2 linked regions of the Lujinxingia vulgaris genome follow. The protein of the gene in region 1 binds, or shares a complex with, the protein of each later gene. Links are inferred from orthologs where the notes say so. Each region holds a gene or a part of one and is shown in the gene's direction. Other genes may lie near its edges.

Region 1 (15,176 bases):
CGGCGCCTTATTGCTGGCCGCCGACAGGCGCTGGCCCCGGCGGGCGCTGGTAGGGGTGGAGCGTGATCCGCTGCTGGCGATGGTCGCCGCATTGCGACTTCTGGACGCGCGCCGCGGGCGCGAACATGCCGGGGTGCGCATCGTTGTGGGTGATGGCCTGGCCCCTTTGCCCGATGCACTGGATGGGCGCGTGGCTGCGGTGGTGATGAACCCGCCCTACGTCCCGGAGAAAGGGCACGGGGAGGCGCTTGCCGCGGTGCTGCGCGCGCATCCGCGATTTGAAGATGTGCGCGGCACGCGCGCCGATCTTCTCTATTACTTCCTGGCGCGCTCGGTGGAGATGCTGGCACCCGCCGGGCAGGCCGCCTGGCTGACGCCGCCGCACTGGCTTCGGGCCGACGGCGCGTGCCGGCTGCGTGCCTGGTTGCTAAAGCGCGGGGCGATGGAGCGTTTTGCGTGGTGCGAGGCCCGGGGCGTCTTTGATGCGACGCCGGGTCAGGAGGTGCTGCTCAGCGCGTTTCGCCGTGGTGAGGCGCTGCGCGAGCCACGCTGGCGTGCGGAGGTTATTTTGGACGGTACCCAGGGCGATGCGTCTGCAGGCTGGCAAAAGGTACAGCCCCAGAGCCTCGGTGAGGCTCGCTGGAGCCCGCGCGCCGACGCGAAGGTGCTGGGGTGGGGCGCTCGCCGAAAACGCCAGGGGCGGCCCCTCGGTGAGCTGGTGCGTGATTTTCAGGGGGTTGTCAGCGGTGCGGATCGGGTGACGCGGCGTCACGAGCGCAACTTTGGAGGTGAGTATGGCTGGGAGGTGGGCGCGCCGATCTTTTTAAGTGAGAGCGCGCATCCTCCCGAGCGGTGGGAGCCGCTTTTGCCCTATGTGCGGCCGGTGCTGCGATCCGGGAGGTTGGAGGCGGGGCGGACCTATGAGACCGAGGTGGCGCACGCCTGGATGCTCTACCTCGATGGGGAGGTCGACGCGGCGCATCTTCCGGCGGTTGAGGCGGTGTTGGGGCCTTACCGGCCTATCCTTGAGGCGCGACGCGAGGTGCGTTTGGGAAAGATGCCCTGGTATCGGCTGCACTGGCCGCGCGATGCGCGGGCGATGCGCACGCCGAAGTTGGTGGTGCCGCGACGCGCAAAACATCCCTGCTTTGCGCTGGACTTAAGCGGCGCGGTGGTCTCCAGCGACTGCACCTTTCTGGTCGCACCGGATCATGTGCAGGACACACGGCGCTACCTGCGGGCGTTGATGGCGGAGCTCAACAGCGAAGAGACCGAGCGCTACCTGCGGGTCTTTGGCAAACGAAAGGGGGAGCTGCTGGAGTTTTACAGCTCCCCGCTTCGCGAGCTGCCCGTGGTGGGCTGGCCTGCTGTTGAATGAGCGCTGTCATCAGCCCGGGTAAGGCATGTCCAGATCGACCCCGCCGGTGGCATCGACACCTTTGGAGGTTGCGCCCCGAATCAAGGCTTTGAGTGAGCCCAGGGGCTCGACACGCGGGGGCTGATAGGTTGAGGCGCAGGTGGCGTCGGTGCGCGGTGTTGAGGGCGCACGGCGATCGAAGCGATGGCCAGGTTGCGGCGTACACATAGGAACCTCCAACAGAGAAGCATCAGGTGACATCGGCTGCGGCCCACCGGCTCTGGTTCTGGAGCCAGAGTTCGGCTGCAAGGGTTCGCCAGATCTCCCAGGAGCCGCGCCAGGGTGGTCCTGAGAGGGGGCGCGCCAGGTAGTCGGCAAGGGCTTTCTGGAAGATGGCTTCATGGATCACTCGGTGTCTGGCGAGCTGCGAGTGGGTCATCAGACGCAGCGCGCGGTTGAGCTCCTTATCGGCCAGCCCGCGCTCGACGAGCGCGTCGAAACTTCCGAGCTTTGGACGCCGCCTGACCTCCGAGGGTAAGTGCCGACCGAGGCGACGCAGCGGCGCTTTCTGGCGTCCCCCCTCAACCAGCTCGGCAGGGGATAGTTCTAAAGATAAGTCCCAGACCTCGGCATCAAGGAAAGGAGTCAGAAGGCGCAGGTTGGCCTGACGGGCGATGCGGGCCAGGCTGCGCATGATCAGCTCCCAGTTCCAGGTGTGCTGGCGCGCGGCGCGAAAGCGCGCAAAGCGCCTGGAGGCGGGCTCAATGCCGGCTGGCGAGGCGTATGGCGGGCACAGAAGCCAGGGGGGCGTCGGGGCGGGGGCCGGCCGCAGGTGCTCGCGGGCCGCACGCAGGCCCAGGCGTTGCAGCGCGGCGCCGAGCGCGGGGGCGCTCAAGCGACTCAGCCCCAGGTGGCGGGCCGCGGCCAGAAGATCGCGCGGCGCAAGGTGCTCAAAGCGATCGTCGAGCCAGACCCGGGGCGGGATCCACAGGGCGTCGTCGGCGCCGTGACCTGTGACCAGGGTCAGGAGGGGTTCGTTGAGCCGGGATCGAAGCTGAGAGAGGGCATCGGAGAACCACCCGAGGTCGGGGTGGGCATGCGGCCCCCAGCCGGCCGCGCTCAGGTGTTGGGCCGGAAGTCGAAGAGGCCAGCGGGTCTCAATGGGCAGGGGCTCCCAGCGCGCACCCATCGCCTCGGCCAGCGCCCGGGCGCGCCGGCGCTCGCCAGGATCAAGGTCCAGCGTCAGCGTGCGGGTCTTTGCCGGATGGGGGCTCAACCCCAGGAGCGTGGCCGAGTCCAGCCCACCGCTGAGCGCAAGCCAGCTGCCCGGCTCATCCAGCGCGAGCGCACCGCGCTCCAGGTGCGCGCGCAGCCTGTGGGCCACCTCGGCGCGGCGCTGCGGCGTCGGCCGGGATGTGGACCCTACGCCCGGGCGCGCACGCCACCAGCTTTGCAAGGTGAGGGTGGTGTGGGCCCCGAGATACGCGACTTCTCCGGGGCGCAATCGCTCCACGTTCAGCGCAAAGTCGGCGCGGTCGTTGGCCTGTCCGCCGGCCAGAAAGTCGCCGATCCGCAAAAGATTCAAGCCGTCGGCGCCGCTCAGCACGCTCATGAGGTCGGGATCGGTGCTGGCGGCAAAGTCCGGCGCGCAGCGGTGTTGCCAGGGTATGCGTCCGAAGCGATCGCGCCACCAGCCCTGCGCGCTGTGGCCCTCTCGCCAGAAGATCCCGCTGTGCACCCCGGGGATTCGGCTCAGCGCCAGTCCCTCACCGCGTCCATAAGCGTCGAGAAGCCCTTCCCAGTCGGCCGACATCGCCCCGGGCTCACCGATAACCAGCGCGCGCCAGCAGCCGGCGACCACCAGCCGATGCTCCCAGAGCGGGGAGGGGCGCATCCAGATTCCGGTGGCGATCGCTTCGGCGTCACCGGGGAGTGCAGCGCGGCAGCCCGGGCCGAGATAAAGGTCTGTCAAAGCTGGCTCCGTGGTGGGCGGTGTCGTGATTACGTTTAAAGGTAGTCTCAGGGATGACATCTTCATGCGGGCGACGCGGACCACTCGATGTCCGGCGTCAACACGTGTGCACACGGAGCGTGTATGCAGGGGGAGAAGACGGCGCTTCAGCCGCAGCCACAGCTGGCCGCGCTGGGGTTGATGATCTTTTTGATCGGGGCCCTGGCCCTGTCGTTATGGCCGGCACCCGCGCCGGCGAGCGCTGTGTCGCAGCCGCCTGCGCAGAGCGCGACGGGCGCTGCTGATGGAGAGCGGGCCTCGGTCGAGGCGATGTTTCGAGCGCGTTGAATAGACCGGGGCGGGGCTTGACCGGAGCGAGTGCTGTGCGAATCTTGACCCACGTTTTGATCACCTTTCCGTGGGCCTGTGATGCTCGCGCTGCAGACAGGATGTTGCCATGTCCTCTCCTCCCGATAGCCCCGGCCCTGAGGTTCCCGGCCCCAGCGGGCTGACGATGGCCATGACCTTGCGGGACTTCGCCCGCGGGCCGATCCCGATGATCGAAGGCTTGCAGGCGCGCTTTGGCGACGTCTCGCGTTTTCGATTCGCCGGCAGCACGATGTGGCAGTTCGGCGACCCGCAGCTCATCGAGGAGGTGATGCTGCGCAAGGCCGGCGAGTTTGTGAAAGATAAGATCACCCACGAGCTCGACGATCTGGTCGGCCAGGGTTTGCTCACCAGCGAGGGCGAGCTATGGCGCCGGCAACGCAAACTCGCTGCGCCCACGCTGCAGCGGCGCCATATTCAGGCCTATGCCGAGGCGATGGTGCGTTTCACCCGCGCCATGACGGCAGAGTGGGGCGAACAAAGCGACCGCGCGTTTCATCACGACAGCATGGAGTTGACGCTGCGTATTGTGGTCAAGACCCTCTTCAACCTGGAGATGGCCCACGAGATCGACCGCATCGGCCGGGCGATTGAAGACGGCATGGACGCGTTTCATGAGCGCGTTCATACGATGTGGCGTTTCATCAAAGATTATGTCGATCCGCCGCTGCAGCCGGTGCACAACCGGGCGGTGGAGACGCTGGATGACGTCATCGGAGAGTTGATCCGCGAGCGTCAGCGCGACCAGAGTCCGGGCGATGATCTCTTGTTGCGCTTGATTCAGGCGCGCGACGATGAGGGCCACGCCATGAGCGATCGCCAGCTTCGCGACGAGGCGCTCACGATCTTTCTGGCAGGCCACGAGACCACCGCGCTGGCGATCACGTACGCGCTCTACCTCCTGGCCAACCACCCGGGCGCGCAACAACGCGTTCACGATGAGCTCGATCTTCGGGGCGGCGATCTCGGCGCCAACGCTGCCAACGATCTGCCCTACCTTAAAGCCGTCGCTCAGGAGGCGCTGCGTCTCTACCCGCCGGCCTGGATCGTGGGGCGCGAGGCGCTCGTCGACGTCGAGGTCGGGCCCTGGCGCGTCGAGAAGGGCGACCAGGTCATCATTCCCACCTTTGTGGTGCATCGAAACGAGCGGTTTTTTGAAGATCCTCTGCGTTTTGCGCCCTCGCGCTGGCTCGACGGGCTGGAGAAGCGCCTGCCGCGCTTTGCGTACTTCCCCTTCGGCGGCGGGCCGCGGGTCTGTATCGGCAATCATTTTGCGATGATGGAGCTTGTTCTCGTGCTCGCGACGATCCTTGGCGAGTATCGCGTCGAAGATCTTTCGGAGTCGGCGGTGGAGCTTGACCCCTCGGTGACCCTTCGACCGAAGGGGGAGGTGCCGCTCCGATTTGTGCGTCGCGCGTAAGTGTCTGATTTTGCGTGTGAATCTGGCGTTACGTTCCGGCGTGTTGCGGCGGTTGAACCGGACGCCGACTTGGGGTTAACGTGCGCCCCCTCTGGCGCGCTTAATGGAAGCGCGCGGAGCGCGCACCTACCCTGGGGTTGAGCCGCCGGCATGAAGCTACGTCGAATTGAGATTGTGGGGTTTAAGTCGTTTCGCGATCGCGTCACCGTCGATATCAGCGACGGAATGACCTGCATCGTCGGGCCCAACGGCTGCGGCAAGAGCAACGTCGTCGACGCCATCAAGTGGGCGATGGGCGATATGTCGCCCAAGAGCCTGCGCGGCGACTCGATGCAGGATGTGATCTTTGCCGGCACCGAGAAGCACCGGCCCGGGGGGCTGGCCGAGGTCACCCTGGTGTTTGAGAACACCGCCCGGGTGCAAGAGGCTGCCGACGAGGAGCAGGTCGACGCCAGTGGCGCCGATCTCAGCGAGGCTGCGGTAGAAGACGCTGAATCGCCGGAGGAGGTGCAAGAGGCCCCGGAGGACGACGCCCCCCTGCAGGGCGCGCTGGCCGTCGATGTTGAAGAAGCGGATGAAGACGCGAAAGATAAGAGCGCCGCGCCCGGCTGGATCACCGGCGACGGCCTGCCGCGCGAACTTCGTCATGTGGCCGAGATCGCCATCACGCGCCGGCTGCACCGCAGCGGTGAGAGCGAGTACCTGATCAACAAGATCCCCTGCCGGCTGATGGACATTCAGAACCTGCTGGCAGGCACCGGCCTGGGCAAGCAGGGCTACTCGATCATCGAGCAGGGGCAGATTGGCTTTATCGTCAACGCCAAGCCGCAGCAGCGCCGCCTGATCATTGAGGAGGCCAGCGGCATCACCCGATACAAAGGCCAGCGCGACCGGGCCGAGCGCAAACTTGAGCGCACCGAGCTCAACCTGCAGCGTACCCGCGATGTGCTCGACGAGATCACCAAGCAGCTCGGCACGCTGGAGCGCCAGGCCAAAAAGGCCGAGGAGCATCAGCGCTTTAGCGAGGAGCTGCGCGCGCTGGAGATCGCGCTTCTGCTCGACAAGCGCCGCGACGCCATGGCCCGAGCTACAGACTCCCGGCGCCAGCTCGGCGAGGCGAAGCGCACCCAACATCAGTCCAAAGTCGACTTTGAGGCCGGCGAAGAGCAGCTGCGCGTGGCCCGCGTCGACGCGCACCAGGCTGAGCGGCGCCACGCCGATCTGACCGAGTCTTTCTACAAGCTCGACACTCGCCTCAACCTGACGCGCTCGCAGCTGGAGCACGCCACCGACGCCATCTCCCAGGCCGAAGAGCGCGCGCTGACCCTGGCCGATGAGAAGCGCAGCCAGGAAGAGCGGCGCGAGCACCTCAAAGTTGAGCTGCTGCGCGTTGAAGAAGAGCTTGAAGCCTTTGTGATGCAGCCCGAGGACGACGACGAGGCGGTGCTGCGGGTGCAGGAGGAGCTGGAGCGACTTCGGGAGGATCGCGACGGGCTTTCGTCGCAGCGAGACCAGGCGCTCAAAGATCTCAACGAGGCGCAAAGCGATGCGAATCGCGTCAGCGACCGTCTGCAATGGGTCGGGCAGCAGCTCAGTGAGATGGACGCGCGCGCGCAGACCACCCGCCAGGGGCTGGGCGCGGCGCGCGAGGACGTTGAGGATCTGACGCGCGCGCTCAGCCGTCTGACCATGGACCACGCCCGGGTGGCCGAGGAGGTCGAGCAGCTCAAACGCAAGAGCGGCGACGCCCAGGCTCGCCACGCCGAGGCCCGCGAAGCGCTCAAAGAAGCCGAAGATGAGGCCCGCGAGGTCGCAAGCCAGCTGGCGGTCACCCGCGCCCGCGTCGAAAGTCTCGAGGAGATGCGCGAGCGCGGCGAGGGCTATCAGGAGGGCGTGCGCCGCGTGCTCACCTGGGCCAAAGAGGAGGGTCGCGACGATGTGCTTGGCCCGGCCGGCGACTTTCTGGCCGTTCCCGAGGGCAAAGAAGCCGCCTACGCGGCGTATCTGGGGGATCGCCTGGGCGACATCGTCGTGAAGACGCGCCAGGCGGCCTTCGACGCCCTGGCGATGCTCGCCAGCGCCGATGTGGGGCGAGTGGGCTGTTTTGTGCTCCCCACGCCCGACGCCGATCCGCGCCAGGCGCTCTCCGGCTGGCTCGAAGGGCTGGAGATTGTCGATGAGCTCGCCCTTGCCCCTCAAAACACGGACGCGGGCAACACGCGCGCCTGGGCAACCCCCCGGGGCGACATTCTCTTTGCCGACGGCCGGGTCGTCGGCGGGGGGGTTGGCGAGCAGACCGAGACGCTGCTCAAGCAGGCTCGCGATCTTGAAGCCGGCAAATCTTCACTGGCCGAGCTGATCGTCGCCGATGAGGAAGCTCAAGAATCACTTGAGGTCGCTCAAGAAGACCTCGTCATCGCTGAAGATGAGGTCGAGTCGGTGCGCGAAGCCCTGCAGGAGGCCGTGCACCGCGCGCGCGGGCTGATGCAGGAGCGCGACAATGAGGAGCGTGAGCGCCAGCGCGCCACTGCGCGTGTGGAGAAGTTGCAGGCGGAGCTCGAAGAGCACGAAGAGCTCCACCAGGGACTTCAAGCAGAACGTGAGGTTTTGGCCGGACGCCAGCAAGAACACGCCGGGGCGCTTCCCGGTATGGAGAAGGCGTTGCGCGAGCTGATGCAGCAGCTCAATGAGGTCAACGCGCGGGTCGAGGCGCGCAACGCCGAGCTCACCGACGAGAAGGTGCGCGTGGCCCAGGTGCGCGAACGCCGCCGCCACCTCGAAGAGAGCGCCGCTCGTCTGCGCGGCGCCATCGGCCACTCCGAGGGGCAGATCGCGCGCTTTGCCCGCGAGATCGAAGAGCAGGGCGAACGCGCCCGCGACGCCACCATGCGCGTGGAAGAGCTCAAAAAGGAGCTGGCGGAGGTCGAGCGCGATCACGGCATCCACCGCGACGACGTCAAAAAGGCTAAAGAAACACTTGAGGTCGTGGCGCAGGCCGTGCAGGAGCAGGAGCTCAGGGTGCGCGCGCTGCGTAAGGCCCTCGATGAGGCTCAGGAGGCGCTCCAGGCCCTGGAGGTCGCCACCCGCGAGGCCGAGCTCGCCATGGAGCACATCGACGAGCAGCTCGCCGAACGCTTCGAGCTCACCCTGGCTGAGGCTCAGCCCCTGGTGCGCGATATTGCGCTGGGACCGGAGGAGCGTAAGTCGCGCGCGGAGTTTTTGCGTAAGCGCATCGAGCGGCTCGGGCCGGTCAACCCGCTGGCCATCGAGGAGTTTGCGGAAACGCAGGAGCGCCACCGCTTCCAGGCCGAGCAGCAGGCCGACCTGGAGCGCTCTGTGGCAGATCTTCGCGACGTCATCGCGCGCATGGATAACGAGAGTCGCAAGCGATTCAAGGAGACCTTTGAGGCGGTCAACGCGAAGTTCCAGGAGGTCTTTCCGCGCCTCTTCCGAGGAGGTCGCGCCAGCCTCGTGCTCACCGATCCGGCGAATATGCTGGAGACCGGTGTGGACATTGAGGTGCAGCCCCCGGGTAAGAAACTTCAGAACGTGACCTTGCTCTCCGGTGGTGAGAAGGCGCTGACGGCGGTGAGCCTGATCTTCTCGATCTTCATGCTCAAGCCCACGCCCTTCTCGGTGCTTGATGAGGTCGACGCGCCGCTCGATGAGGCCAACGTCGGCCGCTTTGCGGAGATGGTGCGCGATTTGAGCACCACCAGCCAGATGATCGTGATCACCCACAACCGCCGCACGATGGAGGCCCCGCAGATGCTCTACGGGGTGACCATGGAAGACGCGGGGGTCTCCAAGATCGTCTCAGTGCGTCTCTCGGAGGTCGACGAGCAGATGGCTTCCTGAGGGCATATCCGCCGGGCGCGCCCGGTTGACGCAGGGCGCATCGGCGGGGCAAAAGGGGCCGGTACGATCAAACGCGCCGTCTGAACCGACCTTTTGCGAGCTTGTGCGGCGGGCAGACAGGCCAGGATCAACTCTAAGCATGGATGGACGGATGAGTGAGACGCTTTTGAGCAGCGCGACAACCTTGACGTTGATTGGGCAGGCCGCCGAGGTGGAGCCGGTCAGCTGGCTTCCGATTGTGCTGGTGGCCGTGGTGCTGATCGCGGTGGTGGCGCTGCTGCTCTTTTTGCGAAAAGGCGGCGAAAAACCCGGCGATCGGCCCCGCGCCGAGCCTCGGGACCGCAGTCAGGCGCCGACGGCCGATCTTCTCGAAGATCGCGATGAGGTCGATGCTCCGGTGGAGATCCACGAGGGGATGACCCTTGCCGAGATCAAGCGCGCGAAGCGCGCGCGGGTCAAGGGCGAGGGCGCGCGTCGTGAGACGGCGGCCGAGGCCACCGAGCGCTCGGCGCGTGATCATGCGGAGGCCAAAGCGTCGGCCGAAGAGCCTTCCGAAGAGGTGAGCGAAGCGCCGGCGGAGGAGCCTGCTGAAGAGGTGAGCGAAGCGCCGGCGGAGGAGCCTTCCGAAGAGGTGAACGAAGCGCCGGCCGAAGAGGCGTTGAAGAAAGCGTCCACCGGACTTCCGCGCCCCAAAGCGAAGTTGCCCGAGATCGAAGCGCCGGAAGAGGGCGCCGGGCTTGGCGAAGAGAGCTCCATCTCGCTGCCCAAGCCCCGGCCGCAGGCCGAGCGCGCGAAGAGTGGCGCCGGCACCCTGCCGAAGCCCAAACTTCCCAAACCCGCCGCGAAGCCCGCGCCAAAACCCGAAGCTGAAGCTGAGGAGACCGCGTCCGATGTGGCGACCGAGGTTGAGGCGCCGGCGGTACAACCCACTGAGCTTGATAAGCCCTCGGCACCCGAGCCCGCGTCGCTTCGCGACGGTCTGCAGAAGACCCGCACCGGCTTTGTCGACCGCCTGGGCAAACTCTTCAGCGCCGAGACCATCCCCGACGACCTCATCGACGAAGTCGAAGAGATCCTCTTTACGGCTGATATCGGCGCGAAGATCGCCCAGCGTATCATCGACACCGTCGAAGATGAGCTCTCCGGCGATGAGAAGCGCGATCCTTCCGCAATCTGGGGCAAGATCCGCGCGTACTGCGAAGATATTCTCAGCAAGCATGAGGGGGCCATCGACTTCGATGCGCACAAACCCTTTGTGATGCTGGTCATCGGCGTCAACGGCGTGGGCAAGACCACCACGATTGGCAAGATTGCCAGCAAGCTCAAGCGCGAGGGCAAGAGCGTGATGCTGGTCGCCGGCGACACCTTCCGCGCCGCGGCAGTCGAGCAGCTCGATGTGTGGGCCAAACGCACCAACATCCCCATCCACCGCGGTGAGGATAACGCCGACCCGGCGTCGGTGATTTACGCCGGCATCGAAAAGGGCATCGCCGAGGGCGCCGACGTCATCATCTGCGACACCGCCGGGCGCCTGCACACCAAGGTCAACCTGCTCGACGAGCTCGGCAAGATCGGGCGCGTCACCGGCAAGGCGCTCGAAGGCGCGCCGCATGAGACGATCCTGGTGCTCGACGCCAACACCGGCCAGAACGCCATTCAGCAGGCCTCGATGTTTAAAGAAGCCTGCGACATCACCGGTGTGGTGCTCACCAAGCTCGACGGCACGGCCAAGGGCGGCGTGATTCTGGGCATCTGCGATGAGCTCGACGCGCCGGTGCGCTACATCGGCATCGGGGAGGGCGTCGAAGACCTGCGCGCCTTCAACTCCGGCGAGTTTGTCGAGGCGCTCTTTATGTGATCGCCGGCTGCGGCCCGGTGTGCGTCTTTTTACAAGTGCACGCCGGGCGCAGCGCGCAACGTCCACAGCGGCGTTGCGCGCCCGGCGAACCCCCACACGGGGCAGAGGGGCTCTTGCCGCTCTAAAAATCCCTGTGATATACCTCGCCGCAGCGAATCGAAGGTAAACCCACGCGGGGATCACACCCCGGTCGAGCTGTAGAGGGCCGCTGGCGCGATGCGCTCGAGCCCCAGCCTCTGGAAGGACCATGCCGCACCGAAGTTTCGCCGCTCGCCATCTGCTCGCGTTGGCTGCCCTGGGCAGCGCCACCGTCTTGAGTGCCTCTGTCAGCGCTCAGGAGACCGTGCAGGAGTTCTCTGACACCATTCACGTCATCCAGCGCCGGCCGGTGCTGCAGAAGCAACGTGTGGATCTGACGCCGCGATTCGGGGTCAACGTCAACGACGCCATCTACCGGAACTTCCGCGTCGGGGCGAACCTCAACTACCACTTCAGCGAGCGCTTCTACGCCGGGGCGATCTTTGACTGGTACGATTTTGGCGAAGTGCTTGGCGGTCCGACCCAGAGCTTCCGCGACGTGGATACGGAGGCGCGGGCGAGCACCGATGCTGCCTACCTGAACTGGGCGGGCGGCGCCGAGTTGGGCTTTGCTCCGCTGGTCGGAAAGTTCGCGCTCTTTAACCGCGGGCTCTTCTTCTACGATGTGTCGGTCTCGGCCGGGGTGCTCTTTGCGAACTCCGCGTCGATCGCGCGTCCTTCGGGCCAGAGCGGCCTGGCGGGCACCGCGGCGCTGAGCACCCGGGTGTTTTTGAACGACTGGATGGCGCTGAACCTGGAGGTTCGCGACACCATCTACAACGCCCAGCTGCGCGGGCTGCCCGATGGCGCGCTGACCCACTCGGTGTCGGTCGGCGCCGGGGTGAGCCTGTATGTGCCCACCGCCTTTGAATACTCCGATAGCGAAGAGCCCGCGCAGCGCTGATGCGTATGTGTGTTGCGAAATGACGCCTGTCTGGTTGAGAAGCTCATGATGAAGTCGAATCGACGCTGGCCCCTGGTCTTCGCCCTTGCCCTGTGCGCGTTTTACCTGCCGCACGCTCCTGCTGAAGCTGCCGAGGGCGATGAGATCGCCGCGATTGACAGCGGCCCGATCGTGCGCCGCCAGCTCTTGCACCGCTCCGCGCGCCTGGAATTGCAGCCGATGGCCACGTTCAGCATGAACGATGCCTACGTGCGCAACGTGATGGCCGGAGTCAGCGGGACCTACTACTTGAATAACGTCTTCGGGCTGGGCGCCTCGTTTCAGTACGGCGCGATGCACCCGGCGACCAACCTGCGCGAGAACCTTGAGGCCACACTTGCCGACAATGGCGAGCTCGCTCGGCTTGATTCGCTGAGTTACTCCTACCTGGGGTGGGCCGCGGACGTGGGCTTTACCTACGTGCCGATCTTCGGAAAGTTCTCGGTGATGAACTCGCTCTTCTCGCATTACGACCTGCACCTCTTCGGCGGCATGGTCATTGTCAATGAAGGCGTCGAGGGCAGCTCGGAAGGCGTGATCGTCGATGACGGTATCGCCGGCACCCGCCCGGGTGGCTACTTTGGCGGCGGTCTTCGTTTCTTCATGAGCGATATGCTCGCGCTCAACGTTCAGGTTCGTAACTACCTCTACAATCGCGCCGAGATCAGCAGCGGCAACGCCAACCCGCAGCTCTCAAACACCGTGATGCTCTCGGTGGGCCTGGGGATCTTCCTCCCGGGCGAGGTTAAGATCTCGCGCTGAAGGGTTCTTGCCCGTTGAGGGCGGCCCGGACGCGTCAGCGCCATGGATTTCCTGCACCGAGCAAAAAAAGCCCTCGACCGTGGAGACGCGGTTCGAGGGCTTGTGCAATTGGTCGAGGGGTTGCGCCGCAACCCGGAGCGCGACGACGCGCTCGATCTTCTGCTCTACGTTTACACCCGCCAGATCGAACATCCCGGGGTGGAGTCCGATGTGCTGCGCGCGCTGGAGGGGAATCCGGCGCGCGGCGAGCTGCTGGGGCTTCTGGAGGCGGAGCTGCACGCGCGTGAGAAGGTCTCGATGGCCCGTGCGCTGGTGCAGCTTGCGCGTGAGCAGGGCGTGGCGGTGGTGCCCCCGCAGGAGGAGACTCCGGACGATGAGGCGCCAGACGAGGAGCTACAGGAGCGGAGCGACGCGGACATCCCAGGCGATGACGATGAAGGCGTCGAGGTTGGCGCGTCAGCGGCGGCTGATGAGGTGGGCGGAACTGACGCGCTTGCAGAGGAGAGCTCGGGGGCGGTCGGAGCGCCGGAGGTTGGCGCCAAGCGCGATGATCCGGTGGCTGTGCAACGTGCCCGGGTGATGCGCCGCGAGGTCGGGCTGCCGACGACCGATGAGATCGAGCGTCGGCACCCACGCCGCCCGAAGAAGCGGCGCGCCGCGCTGGTGGGTGTGCTGCTGATCGTGATCCTGGTTGCGGGGATGAGCGCCTGGGCAGGGTGGGATCATGCCCGGCGCGCGCGGCTTATCACCGCGCTCGATACGGAGCTCGTTCGCCTGAATCACCTCGATGGTGGGGCACTTGATGAAGTGCTGGCCCAGGCGCGTCGCTCTGACCGTCAGAGCCCGGAAGTTGTGGAGCGCGAGGCATTTGCCCGCGCGCTGCGCGCGATGGAATCGATGGAGGATCCGGTGGAGCGCGAGGCGTTGCGCGATCTTCTGGGCGATGAGGTGCTCACCGAGTGGGGGATGGCGGCGCGCTCCCTGCTGGCCAGCGCATCGGAGCAGTGGGAGGAGGCCACCGAGTACGCGGTGCTCGCCGAGCGCACGCACCCGGGCCGCCTGGCGACGCTTTATGCCCGCGGCAGGCTCTGTGAGGCGCGCGGGCAGTGGAGCTGCGCGCAGGGCGCTTACCAGCGGGTGCTCGGGCAGCATGAGGACTTTGAGGCCGCGCGCACCGCGATGATGCGGCTGGCGGCGCATCGCTACGATCGCGAGCTCTGGGAGCATCATCGCGCCGAGCTCTCCGGCGAGCATTGCTACACGACGCTGAGGTGGGTGGATCCTTTTGGGGAGGTCGCGGAGGCGCCTTCGGGTGGCGATGCTTCGGCCGGGGAGAAGGTTGAGGCGCCGGGCATCGACGAGCGTTTTTGCAGGGCGTTTGAGGCGCTGGCAACGGCGGTGGAGGCCAGGCAGCAGGGTGGGGCGTGGGAGGCGTCGCTGGTCGAGGCGGGGGTGGGGCGTGCGCCGGCGTTGGCCGTCGCCCAGGTGGTCGCGGGGCTTGCCAGCGCGGAAGATTACGATCCGGAGGCGGCGCGCGACTACTTCGCAGGCGCCCTGGCCGATCCGGGACTTCGGCCGGCGTTCTACCGACAGGTGCAGATTGTCGGGCCGGAGGCGCTGGTCGCGGTGGGAAGACCGGATCTTGCGCTGGCTTTAACCGTGGCCGTCGAAGAGAGCGCCGCGCTGCTCACCGATACCGAGGATACCGATGCGCAGACGCGCGCCGCGGCGATCGCACGCCGGGAGGCGGCGCGTCCGGCCCATCTGATTTCGCCCCCCGAGCGTCGCGGTGAGCTTGAGGCCCGCGCGCTCCTTGCGCGCGCTCGGGTGCTTCGGGAGATGGGAGCGACTGAGCACGCCGTGCACGCCCTGGAGGCGTTGCTCGGGGTTGAGGGGTGGGCCGATCGCGCCCGTCTGGAGCTTGCCCGCGTGCATGTGGTGGGAGGGCGTCAGCGCGCCGCGAGGTTGGTCGCCGGGCAGATTAAGGACGCCGAACTTCAAGGTCGAGCCCGCGCTGCACTTGCGTTGGCCACCGGTGATTTTAATCAGGTCGTCGAACACCGCACCGGAGCGTCCCATTGGGATGATCGCCGCAGCCGTGCGCTGGGCTATCTGGCGTTGAAGCGGGGGCGCGACGCCGCGGCTGCCCTGGACGGTCAGCTGGCCCTGGAGCCTACACGTCTTCGGGTCTACTCCCGGCTGGGGGAGCTCCCGGAGAGCTTTGAGGCGACCATGGAGCGCTGGAATCAAGTCGACCCGCGTGGCGTTTCGCATCTGGTGGATCTGGGCGCGGCGGCCTTCTGGCGCCGCGACCTGGAGCTGGCCAGCGATTATTTTGAGCGCGCGCACGCCATCGCTCCTGACCACCCGGAGGTCAACTGGCACCTGGGATTGATCGCCCGCCTCGATGATGCCACGGCGCGCGCACGTGGATACTTTCGCAAATCCTGGCGAGGCGATGAGAATGACGCTTCGCTGCTCATTGAGCTTGGGAGAGTTCACCTGGATTTTGAACGCTACGAGATGGCCCGCGAGGCGTTTTTGCTGGCGGTGCTCCGCGAT
Region 2 (13,725 bases), on another replicon or contig:
GTAAGATCGCCCGATCCTCCCTGTTTTTCGCCCCGAAAACGCCCCCGAAGCCCTCGGGGGCGTTTTTTTTCATTTATTTTTTACAGTGTGGTTGACATTTTCCACCACGGCTGTAATTTAGAGTGCGTAAGGCGCGAAGCACAGAGACAAAAGGTGACAGGTTCCAGTAACACTGATACTTTACAGTCTCTTCGGAATAGAAAGCCGGCCGCTTCAGTTTTACATCGTGAGTACGCAAGAAAGGCCGCGTGTTCTGTCGTGTGCGAGGTAGGTTGCATCCTTCCCCATATCTTCCTGATATCCCACCCCATTTCCTTCCTGGAAATCCTACCAAAATCCCTCCTACTTACTTCGCACACGAGAGCACACGCGGCTCAGAAAGCGAGGCCCCTCCCAGGGGCCTCGCTTTTTTCTTGGTAGAATTTTCCAACCAAGCTGTAGCCCCCGGCCACTCGCCCCTTGTCAGCCCGCCCGCCCCCGGCCACAGTGCCCGCGCCGAGTTCCCGCGCGATCCTCTGCCACACATCACGACCTCACAACTCGCGCGTCTCTACCCCCTCGCCCCCTTCGCCAGGAGCCCCCAGATGAGCCCCGCACGCTACGCCGACGAGACCATTGCCTTTGTCCCCCGCGCCGAGCTCGAAGCCCTCAGCGCGCTTGAGCATGGCTTCCGACCCGATGCGCAGGCCCGCCACTACGCCGAACTGGCCGGACGCCTGCAGTGGGCGCTGCGGGCGCCTCTCGAAGACGATCCGAGCCGCAAGCAGCTCATCCCCTACGTGGTGGTTCACAACGACACCGAGCTCTTTCGCCTGCGCCGCCTCCCCACCCAGGGCGAAGCGCGCCTTCATGACAAGCTCTCGCTGGGCGTGGGCGGACACATCGCCCGCGACAAGACAAGCGACGCGCCGGCCGAACTTCATCGCCCCGACGACGCCCTCTGGACCGGTATGCTCGTGGAGCTCTACGAAGAGCTCTACATCGATCAACCCCTCACCCTGACCTACCGCGGGCTCATCAACGACGACACCAACGAGGTCGGCAAGGTGCACCTGGGAGTGGTCTTCAGCGCCTACCACGTCGGGAGCCCCGATCAGATCCGCGTGCGTGAGACCGACAAAATGGTTGGCGAGTGGGTGGGCCCGGACGAGCTTCAGGCGAAGATGGCGGGGCTGGAGAGCTGGAGCCAGCTCATCGCCCCCGAGGCGCTCACCTGGCTCAACCCCGCGCCCTGAGCCAACTTCTGGCATGCGCCCTCAGGCTGGCAGCGCCTCACCCACAAAAGCCTCATGAAGGGCGTTGGCCCCCGTCTCCACCTGATCGGCGGCCACGATCCAGCTCAAGCGCGCAAGGCTCGCGCTCAGCCCCAGGCTCGTCACCCCGGCCTCCCGCAGCGCCGCCTCGCCAAGCCGGCTCCAGCGCGTCTGCCCGCCGACCCCCAGCCCCACCACGCTGATCATCCCCGGCTGGCTGACCTCCACATCCGCGCCGAGCGCCCGCAACGACGCCTCAAGCTCGGCCACACCGTGCACGTCATCGAGCCCGATAAATGCATCCAGGCTGCGGCCGGGCTGCCAGTCGAAACTCACCGTGGCCAGCGCCTCAATGGCCTCGGCGGCTCGGTCGGCGCTCTCCCCGGCACGCACCCGAAGTCCGCGCCGAATATGGCTCACGGCCACCGCCGGCCGCCCCTCCTCCAGGCGCGAAAGCTCCGCCTGGGGAAGATCCACGCGCACCACTGTGCCCCCCTCCCCGCGCATCTGCGTGCTGCGGGCGTAGAGCGCGATCTGGGCGCGGCGCGCAAACTCCACGGCCTGCTCATTGAGCACTTTCGCGCCGGCGCGCGCCATCTCCTGCATCTCCTCGTAGCTCAAGCTCTCGAGCTGGCGCGCGCTGAGCACCACCCGAGGATCGGCGCTGAAGACGCCGTCGACATCGCTGTAGATCTCGCAGGCCTCCGCCCCCAGCGCCGCCGCCAGCGCCACCGCGGTGGTGTCGCTGCCGCCGCGGCCCAGCGTCGTCACATCCCGCCGGTAGCTCGTCCCCTGAAAGCCCGCCACGATCACAATGCGCCCCTGCGCCAACTCGTCCTGCACCCGAAAGGGTCGCACGTCGATGATGCGCGCGTTGGAGTGGCTAGCCGTCGTGATGATGCCGCACTGCGACCCGGTCAGACTCACCGCCTCATGGCCGCGGGCCTGAATGGCGATCGACATCAGCGCCATACTGATGCGCTCCCCCACCGAGAGCAGCATATCGAGCTCACGGCGCGAGGGGCTGGCCGCAAGCTCATTGGCCATCCCCAGAAGATCGTCGGTGGTATCGCCCATCGCGGAGACCACCGCCACCACCTGGTAGCCGCGCTCCCGGGTGGCCACAATCGCCTCGGCGACCTGCCGGATCTTGCTAAGGTCTGAGAGTGAGGATCCCCCGAACTTCTGAACGATCACCTTCAAAGCGCACACCTTCTGAGCTGGCGGTAGCCCCGGAGCGCTCGCCCGTCGAGCAACCCGGCGCACCCGGCATCGCGCCGACGCAGCGCGTCAGCGGGCGCACAGCTTAGCAGGTTTTCCAGCCGGCGCACCCTCCCGCCACTGGCCCCCCATCACTTACGAAGGCTTGACCAGCTTGAGCACCAGCGGAAACGCCGCCGCAAACCCGGCGAGCAACCCGCCGCCGAACTGTACGAAAAGCGCAAGCGCCGCACTGCCGCCGAGTGCGCTGGCCACCACCGCCCCGAGCGTCGCAAGCGACACCAGCGCAAAACCCGCCGAAGCCACCCCGCGCGAGATGGGCAGAAAAGGCAACAAAATCGCCAGCACACCCATCACCGCCGGCACAAGCGTCAGGGCTGTCAGCGCACCTCCGCCGACCACGCCCAGCGCGGTCGCTGCTACCAGGGTCACACCGGCCATCACCCCGCAGACCTTCTGCAGCGTGGCCACAAGCGCCTCCGCGCCCCCGGTCGCACCTGAAGCGGCCGTCGCCTGCGGAACCACCGGCGCGGCCTGATGAGTCGCCATCGGCGCGCTCTGCTGCGCAGGCTGATGAAGCACACCAGAGCCGGGAGAAGGCGCGCCAAAAGGTTGCGCTGACCCGGCACCCGGCGCCGGCGTTCCACCGAAGTTCGCACCACTGGCCGAAGCTCCAAAAGGTTGCGACCCGAGAGCCCCCGGCGCCGGTGTCGCGCCGAAGTTCGCACCACCGACCGGTGACTCAAGCCCCGGCGCCGGCGTCGCCTCGGCAAAGGGCGCCGCCGTGCGTTGAGGCGCCGGCTGCACAGGCTGAACCTCGGGCAGCGACTCCTCAACCGGCGCGACCTGCTGCGGAGCCACCGGCTCCAGCGCTTCGAGCCCCGGCTCAGGCACCTCTTCGATCGTCGGCGCCGCAGCCGCCTCCCCGGGCTCCGGCAGCTTGATGCCAAAACGCGGCCCGGTGGAGCTTCGTTGCCAGGGGTTCGGCCCGGCAGCCTGCGCCAGCGAAGGATCTCCGACATCGGTGTCGGCGTCGGGCTGCGTCAGCCCGGGCGCCGGACGCGCCGCCGACGGCGGCGCGCTGCTGGTCGGAAACGCGGTGCGCGGCCCCTCGCCATCACCAAAAGGCTGCTCGCGCAGCGGCTCACTGGTCGCATTGCCCACCTGGTAGGTCCCGGTGGTGCTGAGCACGCCGGAGTCTTCGGCCATGCCACCGCCTTCGGCGCCGCCCTCACGCCCGCGCCGCGCCACCTTATAGACCCCGCTTCGCGGCGTATCCCGGTTGGCCGAGCGTTTAAAGGGGTTCTCCCTCACCTCGCCAGGCCCCGGCACACTGAGCTTGCCCGGCATCACGTCGGTGCGAAGATCATCGGCACGAAGATCAGAAGGTGTCGGAAGCGGTGTGCGCTCGGCTTTCTGCACACTCTTCTTGAGGCGATCGCGCAGACTGGCGCCCTTCCCCAACTTCTCGGCCCCCGCCTTAAGCTGCGCCACACTCATCGCCTGGGTGGGCGCATCGTCGGCGTCGCTCTGCACGCCGCCCACACGCATCGCGCCGCCCCCGGCCATGATGTCGCTCTCTTCCTCCAGCGACATCCCCATCAAGGTGTGCAGACGCCCACCATCTCCGCGCGCGCCCTCACTCTTATCGACCGACATGCTCCCGCCCCCGGTGTCGGGGTTGGCAAAATCCGTCGCCGAGAGCACCTGCGTGGCAAGCCCCTCGCTGCTCTCCTCACCAAGCCCCCAGGCCGACATCACCTGGTCTTCTTCCGACGGCTGAGCGGGCGCCACCGGCGTCGGCCGTGGCTCGCGATTGGGCGCTCCCGGCCCCACCGGCGAGGGCATTCCAAACGCCGTCGCACGCGGGTCGACCTTTTGCGCTTCAAAAGCCTGGCGCAACTTCGCCGCGTCCACCTGGCGGGTCGAGTCATCTTCGCCCCCAGCTTCGGTCGCGTGCTGAAAGGGAAGATCATGGGCCGAGACCATCGCGGTGCGCGCCTCATGCTCCTCGCCACTCTCGGCGCCGGTGATCGCCGGCAACCCGAAGAGCGTGCTGCGCGGCGCGGCCGCCGTGCGCCCCTCCTGGATCGCCGCCTCGCTCTCCTCATCGAAGACCGCCGGAATCCCCATCATCGTCTGTCGGGGGGCGCGCTCTTCAAACGCCTTCCCGCAGCCGGGGCAGCTCGCTGCCTGAGGTTGCACACGGGCGTTGCATGATGGGCAGATCTTCACCGGCATCTCCTGAGCCTTGCCGAAGCGTTGCGCTGTACGGGACGCACCATCGCGCCCGCACGTCGATAACATGACACCTTCCGGGTTCCTTCCACTTCTCCGCGTTCACCTCGCAAGGAAGGACCTCATCACACTATGTCAAGTATCGAATTGTTATCATAGCCCCCCGCACCGTAAAAGCGCCAACATCACGGGAGGATGGCTCGCGCGCCTTCAGCGCCCTCTGCGATGCCTTCGCGTTACTCCGCCTTCAGCGCGCTCTGCTGATGCTCGCGCAAAAGCGCCGCCACCGGATTGCTGAGTTCTTGCTCCAGAAGATCCTGGTAGAACGCGGCGACCTCCTCGCCCTCCACGTACTCTCCCAGCCGACTGAGCTGAGCGAGATTGCCCGGGTTGATGTTGCGCTCCGGATCGTCCGCCAGAAACGAGGCGTAGCACAGAAAGGCCTTCTGGTACTGACGGTCCGAGAAGAGCGCCAGGGCGAGCTCCTTCTGCAACCCTTCGCGCTCCTCATCGGCCAGGGGCGTGGAGAGCTGGGTCTGAATCCACTCCACATAGCGCTGGTGCAGGCTCGCCGCCCTCCCCAGGCGCTGCAGCCCTTCCAGCGCCTTGGCACGCCCTGCCTCGGCCCGACGTTCGGCAAACGCCCGCGCAAACGCATCAAAGGCCTGCTCTTTCTGGCGCAGCTTCACCTCGTAGAGCATCGCCAACACCAGGAAGACCTGCTGGCGCTCGGCCGGCGCCCCGAAGAGCTCAATGCCGTCCTCATAAAGCGCGGCGAGCTCCTCCCAGGCCTGCTCTTTGATGTAGCGCTCGCGCTGCTCGTTGAGGATCGCAATACGCGCGGCCAGATCATCGCCGGGCGCGGTGATCTCACCACCGGCCTCGGCCTCCACCGCCGGCGGCGGGGTCTCTTCGGCCTCACTCAAGTCGCCGCGCAGCCGCGCCAGACGCTCGTTCAGATCGCGGGTTCGCTCGGTGGGCTGTGAGGCGCGGCGAAACGCCCGCGTAGGCCCGGGAGCCTCTTCCGGCGCGGACTTCTCCTCGGTCAGCAAAATCGGGTCGGAGCTCTCCTCGGCCAGCTCGCTCTCCTGCTCGTCAGCCTCACTGGCCTCGCTCACCGACGAGGGCTCCGAGTCCTCATCGAGCACATCGATATCATCCAGGGAGACCTCAATGACCTGCGTCGAGCGAAGATCGTCCTCCTGAAAAGAGCTCGGCGCCTTCAAGATCTGGGTGGCCTCCCCGAAGTCGTCATCGTCGTCTTCGAAGGGCTCCGCCGCCGACTGCTCCGAGACCTCCGAGGCGGCGTTGAGCACCTCGTCGATCGCCTCGCGCGCTCCGGCAGACGTCTCCATCACCTCATCGATCACCTGGGTGGAGCGCAGATCATCGACCGGCGCCGGGCGCGCGGCCGCCTCCACATCGAGCTGAAACATCGGGCGCGTCATCGGCTCGCGCTCCTCCTTGCGCTCTCCCCCCTGGAGCACATCGGCCAGCGCCCGCGACGCCCCGCGAAGCTCGGCGTAGAGCCGCCCCTGGTTGCGCAGCTTCGCCACAAAGCCCGGGTTCAAAAGATCGATCACCTCGCCAAGCGGCCCGAAAGGATCGCAGTCGGCCAGAAAACGCTCCAGATCCCGAAAGACCTTATCGGCCCGCGAGAGCAGATCCTCGCTCAGCCGCCCGGCGACCAACCCCTCAAAGATCGCTTCGAGCTCACGCCCGAGCTCCGCAACTTCATCGAGCGTGCGCTCGGCCGCGCGCGAGCCCCAGGGGTGTCGCACCGGGCGCACCGCCTCCAGGTACTGCGCCAGCACAAAGAGGTGCAGGCGAGTGTAGCCCCCTACCGCCTCAAAGGGCGCGAGCAGCTTTCGTCGGGAGAGCTGCGAGAAGTCGACCTCGCTGAGCTCCAGCCCACATTGGGCGGCAAGTTGTTGAAATTGGGGGCTCGAAAGCGCCTCGAGTTCTCTTCGGATCACCGCATGCCTCGTCGTCTGTCATCGCCCGGGCGGGCTATTTTGAACGCGCTCTCATCGCGCGCATCATAACACGGGGTCGGCCTCGTCCAAGTCCTCTCTTCCCAGGAACTCGCGCATGACCACGGTGGCGTAGGAGCCCGAAGGCAGCGCGAAGGCCACGCGCGCGCTCATCGCGTCTTCCATCGTCACGTCCAGCGCGGGCATCGGCAGGGTGAGCGCGCGCCTGGCGCCCCGCCCCATCTTCCCGGCGGCGCGAAACATCTCCACCTCCAACCCCAGCTCCGAGAGCACCTCCTGCTCAATTCGCCCCGCCTCACCCTGAGCCACCCCCTCTTTGTAGCCGGGCATCGGACCGGTGATCACGAGCTCTCCGGCATCGATGCGCCCCTGAACCTCCTCCAGCTCGTCGGGCCCCACCCAGAAGCGCCCGCCGCTGTCGAGCTTCTCGAACACATCGCCATCCAGCGCGCGCCTCCAGCTCCCATCCTCCAGCCGCCTGGCGAGCACGCGGTTGAAGATCTCACTCTGCACCGCACTCACGGCCATCTTCCGCTGGAATCGCCCTTTTGGCGAGCGGCCTCCCTGCAGCCAGCGCAGCCCCCGAAAGAGGTTCTGCCCCTGACGCCCGAAGCGCTGCGATCCGTAGAAGTTCGGAACCCCGAGCGCCTTTAAGCGCGCCTCAATCGCGTGGATGCGCGCCTCCACACTGGCCTCATCGCCGTCGTCGAGGGCCTGAAGATCTCGCACACGCAGCTCGAAGCGATTGCCGGCAAGATGCCCGGTGCGAAGTTTGTTGGTGTGCAGCGCGGCGTCCAGAATGCGGATCGAGGCGTCGACTTCCCCCACCACCTCAGCCGGCTCGCGCCCGGCCAGCACCTCCGCCGGCACCGAGAGCCACTGGCGGGTCACCGCCACCCGATCTTTGGTGCCCGCGCTGGCCACCTCGGCTTGCTCTATGCCAAAATGCGCGGCGATCTTGCGCAGCAGACTCGCGCCGTCGAGGTCGCGTTTCTCGACCCACAAGAAGAGATGATCGCCCTGACCGCTCGCCGCATACGCAGCGATCTCCTCGACCACAAAATCTTCAGCGCTTGCCTTAAGCGTGCCGGCGAGCCCGGGGAGGTCGGCGCAGAGCCGGGGGCAGGCGATGGGCGTGGTCTGAGACGGGGTGGAAGACATCTTCTCTCCTGATGGTAGCAACTCGGGGTGGGCGTACCGTCGCCCACCCGCAACTTCGGCGTCGCCGCGCAACCTCGCGCCGCTCGCCAGACTTCTCTCGGAGCACCTTGTGAAGCACTCCAGCCCCCTGGCCATACCCGAGGCCGTGACGCGCGCCAACGACGAACTCATCGCCTCGCGCCACACCATCGCTCGCGCCATCGTCATGGGCGCCGGCGGCCTGGAGATCGCCGCGCGACTTCGCGCCGTCACCGATCGCTGGCTCAAGATCCTCTGGGAGGAGGCCTTAAGCGAGGAGCTTCGCACAGCCGCCTCCCTCCACGCCACCGGCGGTTACGGCCGCGACGAGCTCGCCTTTCACAGCGACATCGACGTGCTCATCGCCCTCAACGATGACGCCTGGCTGGAGCGCGACGACCTCGCCCTGGCCGTCGAGCGCCTGATGGCCTGGTCGCGCGTGCCCCGCCTGCGCCTGAGCCACGCGGTGCGAACTCCCGCCCAGACCCCCGAGGCGCTCGCTGAAGATCCCCGCACCGCCATCGCGCTCATCGATCTTCGCCCGCTCGCCGGCCCCGCCTCCCGCGCCGCCGACCGCCGCACCGCCATGGAACATCTGCGCGGCAACGACGAGGGCACCACCTTCGTCGAGCAGCTTTTTGAGGGCCACCGCCAGCGCGTCGCCCGCCACGGCCAGACCGTCTACCTGCTTGAGCCCGACGTCAAAAATGGCGAGGGCGGCATGCGCGATCTTAACTGCATCGGCTGGGCCGCACGCTGCCGCTGGCAGATCGACGCCCGCACCCAGACCCGCGATGACGTCGGCTGGACCGAAGAGCAACGCCTGCGCTACCTCGACCGCCTCGACGCCATCCTGGGCGTGCGCAACGCGCTGCACCTGATCCACGGCCGCAAAACAGACCGCCTCACCTTTGGCGATCAAGAACTTCTGGTGCGCCTCGACGAACTTCGTCTGCAATCCCCCGAGCGTCTCGAAACCGTCGATCCAGAGGCCATCGCCGAACACTACCGCCCCACCGACGAGCAGGACCGCCAGCGCCTCAACCCCCAGGTCGAGTCGCTGATGCGCGCCTACTACTGGCAGGCCCGCGCCGTCAGCGTGGCCTGCGAGCGCATGCTGCGCCGCTGGTCAGCCTTAAGCCCGCCGGGGCCGGCGCGCATGCTGGGAAGTTTTGAGCTGATGGGCGACGTGATTCAACTTCCCGAAGATCGCCACGACACCTTAAGCGCCGACGAGGTCTTTGAGGCGCTCAGCCTCGCCAGCACCCACGACGCCCTCCTCGACCCGCGCCTCGAATCCGCCATCGAAGCCGCCGTGGGCACCTGGCCCCTGGGCGACGCAAGCTCGCCGGCGCGCGCCCACCGCCTGCGCGCGCTGCTCACCTCCCCCTCAACCTCGGCGCGCACCGCCCAGCGCCTGCTCGACCTGGGCATCCTCACCCGTACTGTTCCCGAGTTCGACCCGCTGGTCTGCCACGTGCAGCACGACGTCTACCACGTCTACACCACCGACGTTCACTCCCTGAAATGCCTGGAGCTCGGCCGCGAACTTCTCAACGGCGCCCCCGGCGCAGCCGGCCGCTGGCCCTTCTTCCGCTACGTCGCCTCCAGCATCACCGACGCGGAGGTCTTCCTGCTGGCCTGCCTCTTTCACGACATCGGCAAAAACCGCGGCGGCGACCACAGCCGCAAGGGTGCTGTGTTGATGGAAGCCATCGGCCCCCGCCTCGGCCTGGACGCAGCCCAGGTCGATCTTCTGGCGATGCTCGTGCGCGAGCACCTCACCTTAAGCCTCACCTCACGCCGCCGCGACCTCTCCGACCCCCACGTCGTCGATGAGATCGCTGAGCGCCTGGGCGACGTGGCCACCCTCAACCTGCTCACCGCCCTGACCTTCTGCGACATGTCCACGGTGGCGCCCGACGTGATGAACGACTGGAACGCCACCCTGCTCATGGAGCTCTACCGCCGCCTGCGCGAAGCGCTTGAGCAGGGCGATGAGCGCCACCGTGCCGACCCGCGCGGACTTCGGCGCATCCGCCAGCGCCTGGAGCGCCGCATCCAGGACTTAAGCGACTGCCCGATGGAAGACATCGATCTGGACACCTTCCTCAACGATCTTCCCCAGGAGCATCTGCTGCACGCCGAGCCCGACGCCCTGGCACGCCAGCTCGCCGCCTACACCCGCGCGCGCCGCAACGACGTGGAGACCCGCATCCAGGGCGTCGCCGTCGAACTTGCGCCGCTGCCGGAGCGCGGTATCACCGAGATCATCGTCTCCACCGTCGACACCCCCGGCACGCTGGCCCGCATCGCCGGCGCCCTCTCCAGCGCCGGCGTCAACATCATGGCCGCCGACATCGTCTCCACCGCCAGCGGTCGCACCCTCGATATCTTCCACATCGCCCACTTCAACCCGGCCGCCCTGCCCGTCTCCGAGCCCCGCGCCGTCGACGACCCGCGCCGCCTCGAGAAGATCACCTCCCGCATCATCGACGTGCTCGAAGAGCGCCTCGACGTCGACGAGCTCCTCCAGCAGCGCTTCGACGAGCGCCGCCTCACCCCCCGCCCCATCCCTCAGGTTCCTACCGAGGTCCGCGTCGTCGAACACGCCAGCGAGCTCTTCACCGTCATTGAGGTCCGCGCCCCCGACCGCCTGGGCCTGCTCTACCAGATCACCCGCGCGCTCTTTGAGACCGGCGTCGAGACCCGCGTCAGCCGCATCGACTCCCTGGGAAGCCAGGCCATCGACAACTTCTACGTCGAGGAGGCCCACGGCGGAAAACTCTCCCGGGAGCGCTGCACCGAGGTCGTCACCGCGATCGAAGACGCCTTAAGCCGCCTGCCCGAGAACTAAAGGTCACACCCAATCCCTTAAACCCTCACCGGTTGCCGGCCTTGCCCTGCAGCGCCTGCCCGCTTAGCCTGCACCCGGCGACCTCGCCAGACGCACCGCCCGCACTCCTTTGGTTTACGGAGGCCCCATGAAGCTCGACGAAGCGATCGACAGCTACCTCTTCCATCTCAAAGTCGAGCGTAACCTCGCCGAAAACACGATCCTCGCCTACAGCAACGACTTAAGTCAGTTCGTCGACTTCCTCACCGACGCCGAGAGCGACGCCCCCCGCCCCAGCCCCGACATCGAGGCGATCAGCGACGCCGACATCAGCGCCTTCCTCGCCCACCAGCTTGGCGAGTCGGTCAAGACGCGCACGATCTCCCGAAAACTCTCCAGCGTGCGCGGACTTTTTAAGTTTTTGCGCCGCGACCAGAAGCTCGAGCGCGACCCCACCGCCCACGTCGACGCGCCCAGCTACGGCACCCGTGTGCCCACCGTGCTAACCCTCGACGAGGTCGAGTCGCTCTTGAACGCCCCCGACCGCTCCACCCCCGAGGGCTTGCGCGACTGGGCCATGCTGGAAGTCCTCTACGCCACCGGCCTGCGCGTCACCGAGCTTGTCACCCTGCTCATCCGCGAAGTCGACCTCAACGCCGGCTATGTGCGGGTGGTGGGCAAAGGCTCCAAACAACGCGTCGTACCCCTTGGCGAGGTTGCAATCGATGCGCTCGCTGAGTATGAGGACCAGGCGCGTGGCCAACTTCTGGCCAACGCCGGCGGACCCGGCGCCTCACCGGCGCTCTTTGTCACCCGCCGCGGCGGCGCGATGACCCGGCAGGCTTTCTGGAAAAACATCAAACGCTACGCCGAGCTCGCCGGCATCGACAAACCCATCAGCCCGCATAAGCTGCGCCACAGCTTCGCCACCCATCTTCTGGAACGCGGAGCCGACCTGCGCATCGTGCAGGCCCTGCTCGGTCACGCCGATATCAACACCACGCAAATCTACACCCACGTGGCCCGTGAGCGCCTCAAACGTCTCTACGACGACCACCACCCGCGAGCCTGACTCGCCACACACGCCATGAAGAGCGCCCCCGGCGGCCCCCGCGCCGCAGACAACGCCCAGGTCCCCCCTGAGCTCCGCCTCGATCTGCCGAGCTACCAGGGCCCGATGGATCTTCTCCTCGACCTGATCCGCGAGCACGAAGTCGACATCTTCGACATCCCCATCGCGCTGATCACCGCCGAGTACCTCCGCTACCTCGACCAGCTCCAGGCCCTCGATCTGACCGTCGGCGGCGAATGGCTGGAGATGGCCGCGACCCTGGTTTACATCAAGTCCCGAACCCTGCTCCCGCCCGACCCCGAAGAAGAAGACGACGAGCTCGGCCCCGACCCCCGCGAAGAGCTGGTGCGCCGCCTCATTGAGTATCAGGTCTTCAAATGGGCCGCCGAGCAGCTCGACGACCGCCCCCAGCTTGAGCGCGACTTCTTTCTGGCCGCCCCCAAAGCCCGCGAAGAACGCGAGCAGGTCGGCCCCCCGAAGTTGCGCGAGGCCGACATCGCAGACCTGGTCGACGCCCTTCGCCGCGTTATCGAAAAACAACGCGAAGAGCCCACCTGGGCCTACGAAATCACCCGCGAAAAACTCACATTGCGCGGCATGGTGCTCGAGATCTCCTCGATCCTGCGCGACGAACCTCGCATCTCTTTTGAGTCCCTCTTCAGCGAAGGCCGCCTGACCCGCCACCGCGTCGTCACGACCTTCTTAGCCCTCCTCGAGATGACGAAGCTGCGCATGATCAAGCTCTTCCAATCTCGCCTGGGCGGGCCCGACACCCTCATCATCGAGCGCGCCGTCATCGACATCGTCGAAGTCAGCCAGACGCTTGAGTTTTACGACAGCACACCATGACCGAGATCCTCGACGAACAAACCACCCGCGCCCGGGTCGAAGCCCTGCTCCTCGCCGCCGAGGAGCCCCTCTCACTCGACCGCTTCCGCGACGCGCTGCCCACAGCTTCGGCCGAAGCACTCCACAAAGTGCTGCGCGCGCTGGAGCTCGAATATGCCGGCCCCCACCGCGGCATCCACCTTGTGCGGATGTCCGGCGGCTACCAGCTGCGCACCAACCCCGATCCCGAGATCGGCCAGGCCATCCGCAAACTTTTTGAGACTCGGCCCGTGCGCATCTCGCGCGCGGCGATGGAGGCCCTGGCCATCATCGCTTACCGCCAGCCGCTGACCCGCGCCGAGATCGATGAGATCCGCGGCGTCAACTCCTCCGGCGTCCTCCAGACCCTCCAGGAGGTCCAGCTCATCGAAGTCGTCGGACGCCTCGACGACATCGGCAAACCTAACCTCTACGGCACCACTCCCCGCTTCTTAGACTTTTTCGGCCTGGAGAGCATCGGCGAGCTTCCCACCCTGGAAGCCAGCGAACTTCAGGCCCTTATTGAGATGCACAACCAGCTCGAACATCCCGAGGCCGACGTCGACATCGACCACGCCCCTGACGAGCTCGCTTCCCCTTCTGACGATCAGGAATAGCCCGGCCCACCTCGAAGTTGGCCCGCCTAAGCCCGTCGCCTCACCCCCGATCCTCTGCGATCTGCCTGACCCGGAATACCTGTTATGGCCCAAGAAATGCGCGTCCAGAAGTTTTTGTCCAAAGCCGGCGTCTGCTCCCGGCGTAAAGCCGAAGAGCATATGCTCGCCGGCCACATCAAGATCAACGGCAAGGTCTGCAAAGAGCTCGGCACCCAGGTCGATCCCTCCCGCGACACCGTGGAGTTCCAGGGCTCGGTGGTGCGCCTGCCCGAGAGCTACATCTATGTGCTTCTCAACAAGCCGGCCAATTACATCACCTCGCTCACCGACCCGGAGGGCCGCCCGGTCGTCGTCGACCTGCTCCCCAAAACCATGCCGCGCGTCTGGCCGGTGGGCCGCCTGGACTGGGACAGCGAAGGCCTCCTTCTTCTGACCAACGACGGCAAGC

Evidence for each region.
Region 2: the proteins of smc (region 1) and FRC98_RS04605 are in contact, whole or in part, in a crystal structure (PDB 3ZGX), measured with the Bacillus subtilis proteins. The link is inferred for Lujinxingia vulgaris from one-to-one orthologs.

Annotation. Positions count from the first base shown.
Region 1 is NZ_VOSM01000003.1:516,517-531,692, reverse strand. The notes cover bases 4,942-9,173. They hold smc (chromosome segregation protein SMC), read left to right. Parts: upstream 4,942-5,265; coding sequence 5,266-8,973; downstream 8,974-9,173. Other genes in these bases: ftsY (signal recognition particle-docking protein FtsY), read left to right, coding at 9,125-9,173; FRC98_RS09075 (cytochrome P450), read left to right, coding at 4,942-5,115. In the rest of the region: FRC98_RS09095 (N-6 DNA methylase), read left to right, coding at 1-1,378; FRC98_RS09090 (hypothetical protein), read right to left, coding at 1,388-1,585; FRC98_RS09085 (asparagine synthase-related protein), read right to left, coding at 1,608-3,329; FRC98_RS09080 (hypothetical protein), read left to right, coding at 3,453-3,656; more of FRC98_RS09075, read left to right, coding at 3,766-4,941; more of ftsY, read left to right, coding at 9,174-10,831; FRC98_RS09060 (outer membrane beta-barrel domain-containing protein), read left to right, coding at 11,079-11,813; FRC98_RS09055 (outer membrane beta-barrel domain-containing protein), read left to right, coding at 11,859-12,614; FRC98_RS09050 (tetratricopeptide repeat protein), read left to right, coding at 12,717-15,176. UniProt on the Bacillus subtilis protein: Required for chromosome condensation and partitioning.
Region 2 is NZ_VOSM01000002.1:222,962-236,686, reverse strand. Bases 10,945-13,725 are described here. They hold FRC98_RS04605 (segregation and condensation protein A), read left to right. Parts: upstream 10,945-11,808; coding sequence 11,809-12,642; downstream 12,643-13,725. Other genes in these bases: FRC98_RS04595 (pseudouridine synthase), read left to right, coding at 13,362-13,725; scpB (SMC-Scp complex subunit ScpB), read left to right, coding at 12,639-13,277; xerD (site-specific tyrosine recombinase XerD), read left to right, coding at 10,945-11,793. In the rest of the region: FRC98_RS04640 (phosphoesterase), read left to right, coding at 585-1,235; FRC98_RS04635 (aspartate kinase), read right to left, coding at 1,257-2,450; FRC98_RS04630 (hypothetical protein), read right to left, coding at 2,610-4,709; FRC98_RS04625 (hypothetical protein), read right to left, coding at 4,949-6,688; tRNA pseudouridine(13) synthase TruD, read right to left, coding at 6,752-7,867; FRC98_RS04615 ([protein-PII] uridylyltransferase family protein), read left to right, coding at 7,977-10,742; more of xerD, read left to right, coding at 10,870-10,944. UniProt on the Bacillus subtilis protein: Participates in chromosomal partition during cell division. May act via the formation of a condensin-like complex containing Smc and ScpB that pull DNA away from mid-cell into both cell halves.